One region of the Mycolicibacterium aromaticivorans JS19b1 genome, then DNA from elsewhere that is predicted to be linked to it. Evidence: predicted binding sites of a transcription regulator. Region 1 holds the regulator's gene; the other holds the start of a gene.
What was found. The regulator HspR, encoded in region 1, represses chaperone genes until heat shock. The targets are predictions, from matches to a motif close to ANNTGAGTNNNNNNNACTCANNT.
Positions count from the first base shown of each region.

Region 2: lon (endopeptidase La) is a predicted target of HspR. The motif match lies at 1,995-2,017, and genes of this name have one in related genera.

Region 1 is NZ_JALN02000001.1:3,182,123-3,185,529, forward strand. Features, by position in the region: gene grpE (nucleotide exchange factor GrpE) at 1-23, shown strand, start outside; gene dnaJ (molecular chaperone DnaJ) at 58-1,239, shown strand; gene Y900_RS15200 (heat shock protein transcriptional repressor HspR) at 1,239-1,610, shown strand; gene Y900_RS15205 (aldose 1-epimerase) at 1,625-2,527, opposite strand; gene Y900_RS15210 (acyl carrier protein) at 2,537-2,779, opposite strand; gene Y900_RS15215 (dihydrolipoamide acetyltransferase family protein) at 2,792-3,407, opposite strand, start outside.
Region 2 is NZ_JALN02000001.1:5,172,328-5,175,734, reverse strand. Features, by position in the region: gene Y900_RS24675 (alpha-amylase family protein) at 1-191, shown strand, start outside; gene Y900_RS24670 (DUF1810 domain-containing protein) at 186-602, opposite strand; gene Y900_RS24665 (esterase family protein) at 827-1,825, shown strand; gene lon (endopeptidase La) at 2,029-3,407, shown strand, end outside.

The sequences.
Region 1 (3,407 bases):
CGCAGAACGCAGAATCGAATTAACAACATGACCAACGGTGAGAGGAGGTGACGCGGCATGGTCCAACGCGAATGGGTTGAGAAGGATTTCTACAAGGTGCTCGGCGTCTCCTCTGACGCCAGCGAGGACGAAATCAAGCGGGTGGCCCGCAAGCTGCTCGCTGAGAATCACCCCGACCGCAACCCGGACAACAAGGCGGCCGACGAGCGCTACAAAGAGGTTGGCGAGGCCAGGGACGTCCTGACCGATCCGGCCAAGCGCAAGGAGTACGACGAGACCCGGCGGATGTTCGCCGGCGGCGGGTTCCGCCGCGGTAACGGCGGCGGCGGTGGGTTCGGCGGCTTCAGTGGCTACGGTGCCGACGGCGGCGAGTTCAATTTGAACGACCTGTTCGACACGGCCAGCCAGACCGGCGGCACGAACATCGGCGACTTGTTCGGTGGCCTGTTCGGGCGCGGCGCAGCGCCGCGCCCGAGCCGGCCGCGGCGGGGCAAGGACCTCGAGACCGAGACCGATCTCGATTTCCTGGAGGCGACCAAGGGCGTCGCCATGCCGTTGCGGCTGACCAGTCCGGCGCCATGCACGAATTGCCATGGCAGCGGCGCGCGTCCGGGCACCAGCCCGAAGGTGTGTCCGTCGTGCAACGGCTCCGGGGTGATCAACCGCAACCAGGGCGCGTTCGGGTTCTCCGAGCCGTGCACCGATTGCCGGGGGAGCGGCTCGATCATCGAGCATCCCTGCGACGAGTGCCACGGCACCGGAGTCACCACCCGTACCCGCACCATCAACGTCCGGATCCCACCGGGCGTCGAGGACGGTCAGCGTATTCGGCTGGCCGGTCAGGGTGAGGCCGGGTTGCGCGGTGCCCCGTCGGGCGATCTGTATGTCACCGTGCATGTTCGGCCGGACAAGGTGTTCGGCCGTGACGGCGATGACCTAACCGTTGCGGTCCCGGTGAGCTTCACCGAACTGGCCTTGGGGACAACACTTTCCGTGCCCACCCTGGAGGGCAAGGTCGGGGTACGAGTGCCGAAGGGCACCGCCGATGGCCGGATCCTGCGGGTGCGTGGGCGTGGAGTGCCCAAACGCGACGGTGGTCACGGCGACCTGTTGGTCACCGTGAAGGTTGCGGTGCCACCGAATCTCGAGGGCGAGGCGCTCGAGGCGCTCGAGGCCTACGCGGCCGCCGAGCGGTCCAGCGGATTCGACCCCCGGGCGGGATGGGCGGGTAACCGCTGATGGCCACGTCGGATGAGGCCCGGACGTTTCTGATCTCGGTGGCCGCCGAGCTGGCCGGTATGCATGCGCAGACGTTGCGCACCTACGACCGGCTCGGTCTGGTCAGCCCCCGGCGCAGTTCCGGTGGCGGAAGGCGGTATTCGGAGCGCGACGTCGAGCTGCTGCGCGAGGTGCAGCGGCTGTCACAGGACGAAGGTGTGAACCTCGCTGGGATCAAGCGGATCATCGAGTTGACCAATCAGGTCGAGGCTCTGCAGTCCCGCGTCGAGGAGATGATGGACGAGCTGGAGTCGTTGCGCGCCAACCAGCGTCGTGATCTGGCGGTAGTACCGAAGAGCACCGCGCTGGTGGTCTGGAAGCCGCGCCGCTAGTACGCTCGGCGAAGTCAGCGCAACCGGATCGTGAAAACCGAAACCGCCGGCCGCCCGGGCGTCGCGGTGTCATAGCCGCCCGTGCCGAGCGCATTGGTGGGCGCGGCCATCGGCTCAAGTCCCACGACGTCGTCGTTGCCCGGCGCGAAGATCTGCGCGGCCGGGAATCCCTGGGTGAACAGCACTTCGATGCGGCGGTCACCGCCGGCGAGTGCGAACACCCCACCTGCCGGTACCCCGTCGAACCCGTCGTCGAATGTCTTGTCGCCCAGCTTCTCCGAGTAGGCGGGCCAGTCCACTCGTTCGCCGGTCGGGAGACCGCGGTTGTCCACGAGGAGATGCTCGAGCGGCGGCGTCTCCAACGTCCACTCTGATCGGGGAACCCCGGGAACGGTCAGGTAGGGGTGGAAGCCGTAACACAGCGGCACGGCCGCCGACGTGGTGGCTGTGACGGTGGTTTGCACCGTCAGCGCTCGGTCGGCCAACGTGATGTCGAGGGTGACCACATGCGGGAACGGGAAGCTGGCCAGCAGGGCCGGCCGGCTTCCGTAGTCCAGATCGGCGATCAGCCGGTTCTTGGACTGCTCGGTGACCTGCCACCCTGGATATGCCGCGAGCACGCCATGGATCGGCAGGCCATTCGGGTCGGTGCGCACACCGCCGACCCCGGGGGTCAACGTCACTGCGCCGCCGTCGAGCCCATAGCCGTTGGCGCTCAACCGATTAGCCCACGGATACAGGATCGGGATGCCGAGCGTCTTCCCGTCGCTCAGATAGGCCTGCAGGCCGCGGCGCTGACCTAGAAATTCCACGCCATCGTCGGACAGCGACGTGCAGATCATGCCCGCCGACGGGACATACGTCGCCGTCAGTGGTGAGGACGGATCACGCAGAACGACGGACGGCAGCTCGGCCACCGTCGAAGTCTAGCGGTGTGCGCCGATGTAGCTGGTCAAGTCGTCGATCGTGCGCAGTGAGGCGTACTCCGACTCCGGGATGTCGACCTCGAAGCGCTTGTGCAACCGAACCAGGAAGTTCAGCCAGTCCATCGAATCCAGGTCGACCTGGTCACGCAGGAGCTCGGCGTCGGACAGGTCGCCCTCGTCGATCTCCGGCGCGATGGCCAGCAGTTCCTGCACAACCTGGTCGCGGATCTCGGTATCGCTCACGTCGAGCACCTCCTACAGCTCCTGGGGCTGCTGCAGCAACCGGTTGATCTCGGCAAGGAACAACGCGCCGCGATGACCGTCGCTGGCGCGATGGTCGGCGGCCAGGCTGGCATGCACCGTTGTCGCAACCCGGATTCCGCCGTCGACCACGACCACGCGCTGCGCGGGCCTGCCGAACCCGACCAGCGCCACCTGCGGCGGGTAGATCACACCGAAGACGGAGTCGACGCCCTTGTCGCCCAGGTTTGTGACGGTGATGGTCGGATCGGACATCTCCGAACTACGCAGCGAGCCGGCCCGAGCGCGGGCCACCAGATCCGTCAGGTCGCTCATCAGCTCGTCGAGCTTCTTCTCGTTGACGTCGTGGATCGCCGGCGCCACCAGCCCGCCGCCACGCAGCGAAATCGCCACGCCCACATGCACACCCGCCGCCGGCTGGTAGCCATCGTCATGCCAGAAGCCGTTGAACTCGGTAAACCGCTGCGCGGCCAGCGCCACCGCCTTGAGCTGCAACACCGCAGGCAACAGCCGCTCGGTGATCGGCCGGTTCACATTCTGCTCGGTCAGCCAGCCCAGTGCGGTATCAAGGATTACCTCGTCGGCCAGGTAGTAGTGCGGGATCTCCCGC
Region 2 (3,407 bases), 2.0 Mb from region 1:
ATGAGGCCCGCAATGGTGACGATGCCTTGATCGTCGCGCTCAATATCGACGACGCGCCGATGGCGCTGCCGATCGCGACGCTCATCGCCGGTCAGGCCCAGCTGGTGGGCGGCACCGCGGCACCGCCCGAGGAGGTCGTCGACGAGGTGGTGGTTCCGCCCCAGGGCTGGCTGGTGCTGCGCCCGCTATAGCAGCTCGAGCGTCCGGGTGTCGCGCTCGCCGCGGTAGAACCTGTCAAGCACCGCGATGAAATCGGCGTTGTCATCGGTGGCCGCAGCGAACAGCGTCATGGACGAGCGCACCTTGAGTGTGTCCGGCCAGCCGAAGACTTGGTCGACGGAACGGCCCTCGATCGCGACGACCAGGCGGGCACACTCCCGCAGCCGTGCTCCGAGCACCGGATGGGCCAGATAGGCCAGCGCTTCAGCCAGCGAGTTGATGCCGAAACGCTTTGCGGTGGAACTAGTTCCGAGCGCGCCGAGCTGAGGAAAGATGAACCAGATCCAGTGACTGCGCTTCGCGCCGGCCCGCAGTTCGGCGAGCACCTGGCTGTACACCCGGTCCTGGGCATCGACGAAGCGCTGGAGATCGAACGGGTCCATGCCTCGACCCTACCGTTGCCGTCGCGTTACCTTTCCGTTATTGAGACCAGGCCAAAGCCGTTGCGGGGCTGCGCATCCCGAGTCCCCCGCGTCGCCTGATCGTTAGCGAACCGCGATATGCCACACCGCCGCGCGTGCCGAGTCCGCGCTACGCACCGTGATTAGCTGCCAGAGCACAGCACTTCTCCACTGTGATACACGTACGAAAGGTGATGGTTTCCGTCATGAAGATCGTCGATAAGTTGCGAGGCACTTGGTTGCGCCGCCTGGCCGCAGCCTTCGTGGCCGCACTCGCTCTGCCCGGCCTGATCGGTGTCGTTGGCGGGTCGGCGACCTCGGCCGCCTTCTCCAAGCCCGGACTCCCGGTTCTCTACCTCGACGTCCCGTCCGCCGCGATGGGACGCAATATCCGCATCCAGTTCCAGGGCGGCGGCCCGCACGCGGTGTACCTGCTCGACGGCTTGCGCGCGCAGGACGACTACAACGGGTGGGACATCAACACCCCGGCGTTCGAGTGGCTGTACGGCTCGGGCCTGTCGACCGTGATGCCGGTCGGTGGCCAGTCGAGCTTCTACACCGACTGGTACCAGCCGTCGCAGGGCAACGGGCAGACCTACACCTACAAGTGGGAAACGTTCATGACCCAGGAGCTGCCGGCTTATCTGCAGGCCAACTACGGGGTCGTCCCCAACGGCAACGCCGTCGTCGGTCTGTCGATGGCCGGTAGCGCGTCGCTGACCTACTCGATCTATCACCCGCAGCAGTACGTGTACGCGGCGTCGCTGTCCGGCTTCCTGAACCCGTCCGAGGGCTGGTGGCCGATGCTGATCGGGCTGGCCATGAACGACGCCGGCGGCTTCAACGCGCAGAGCATGTGGGGCCCGTCGTCCGACCCGGCGTGGCGCCGCAACGACCCGATGGTCAACATCAACCAGCTGGTCGCCAACAACACCCGGATCTGGATCTACTGCGGCACCGGTACGCCGTCGGATCTGGACACCTCCGGTGGCGGTGGCAACCTGATGGCCGCTCAGTTCCTCGAAGGATTCACGTTGCGCACCAACAAGACCTTCATGGACAACTACCTCGCGGCTGGTGGACGCAACGGCGTGTTCAACTTCCCCGCGAACGGCACACACAGCTGGGGCTACTGGGGACAGCAGCTGCAGCAGATGATCCCGGACATGCAGCGGGTTCTGGGAGCAACTCCGTCCGCCGGCTGATCGACCCCGAACAACAGCGAGCCTGTCGCCACCCCCCGGCGGCAGGCTCGCTGCTTTGTGTGCGCCGCCGAGCCCCACTCCAGAGTCACAGTCGACGCCCAACGTGACACCCGGGTGACGTTGGGCGCAGGTGCGGGACGGCGCGGGGGAACAAACTGGAATCGATCAAGGTTGAGTCGGTCAGACTGAACTTTGGAGGATTGATGGCTGAAGCCAAATCTGTGCCGGTCCTGTTTGTCAGCGAGCCGATTGTGCTGCCGGGAATGGTGGTGCCGATCGAACTCGACGACGCCGCGCGTGCCGCGGTGGACGCGGCGCAGGCCACCCCGACCGGCAAGCTCTTGATCGCCCCGCGCCTGGACGATCGCTACCCCACCTACGGCGTGATCGCGTCGATCGTGCAGGTGGGCCGCATCCCCGGCGGCGGAGCCGCTGCCGTCGTGCGCGGCGAGAGCCGCGCCCACATCGGCTCCGGAACCACCGGGCCGGGCGCGGCGCTGTGGGTCGAGGTCGACGAGATAACGGCGGCCGAGCCGACCGAGGACACCAAGGCACTCGCCGCGGAGTACAAGAAGCTGCTGCTGGCGATGCTGCAGCGCCGCGAGGCCTGGCAGATCGTCGACGTGGTCAACAAGATCACCGACCCGTCGGCGCTGGCCGACACCGCCGGCTACGCGTCGTACCTGTCCGACGTCCAGAAGCGTCAGCTGCTGGAGACCGAGGACGTGGCCGCCCGCCTGCAGGTCCTGATCGAGTGGACCGGCGACCTGCTGGCCGAAGTCGAAGTCAACGACAAGATCGCCGAGGACGTGCGCGACGGCATGGAGAAGACGCAGAAGGAGTTCCTGCTGCGCCAACAGCTCAACGCCATCCGTAAGGAATTGGGCGAAGGCGAGCCCGACGGATCCGACGATTATCGGGCCCGTGTCGAGGCGGCCGATCTGCCCGAGAAGGTCCGGGAGGCCGCGTTGCGTGAGGTCGGCAAGCTGGAACGCTCCAGCGAGCAGAGCCCGGAGGGCGGCTGGATCCGCACCTGGCTGGACACCGTCCTGGACCTGCCGTGGAACACCCGCACCGAGGACTCGACCGATCTGACGGCGGCCCGCGACATCCTGGATGCCGACCATCATGGGCTGGACGACGTCAAGGACCGCATCGTCGAGTACCTGGCCGTTCGCTCCCGTCGCGCCCAGCGCGGTCTGCAGGTCGTCGGCGGCCGGGGCTCCGGTGCCGTGATGGTGCTGGCCGGGCCGCCCGGCGTCGGCAAGACGTCACTGGGTGAGAGCGTGGCACGGGCGTTGGGCCGCAAGTTCGTTCGCGTCGCCCTCGGTGGCGTGCGCGACGAGGCCGAGATCCGCGGGCACCGGCGTACCTACGTCGGCGCACTGCCCGGCCGGATCGTCCGGGCGATCGGCGAGGCCGGTTCGATGAACCCGGTCGTGCTGCTCGACGAGATAGACAAGGTCGGCTCCGACTACCGGGGCGACCCGTCGGCCGCGCTGTTGGAGGTCCTGGACCCCGCTCAGAACCACACGTTCCGCGACCACTACCTGGACCTGGATCTGGATCTGTCCGACGTGGT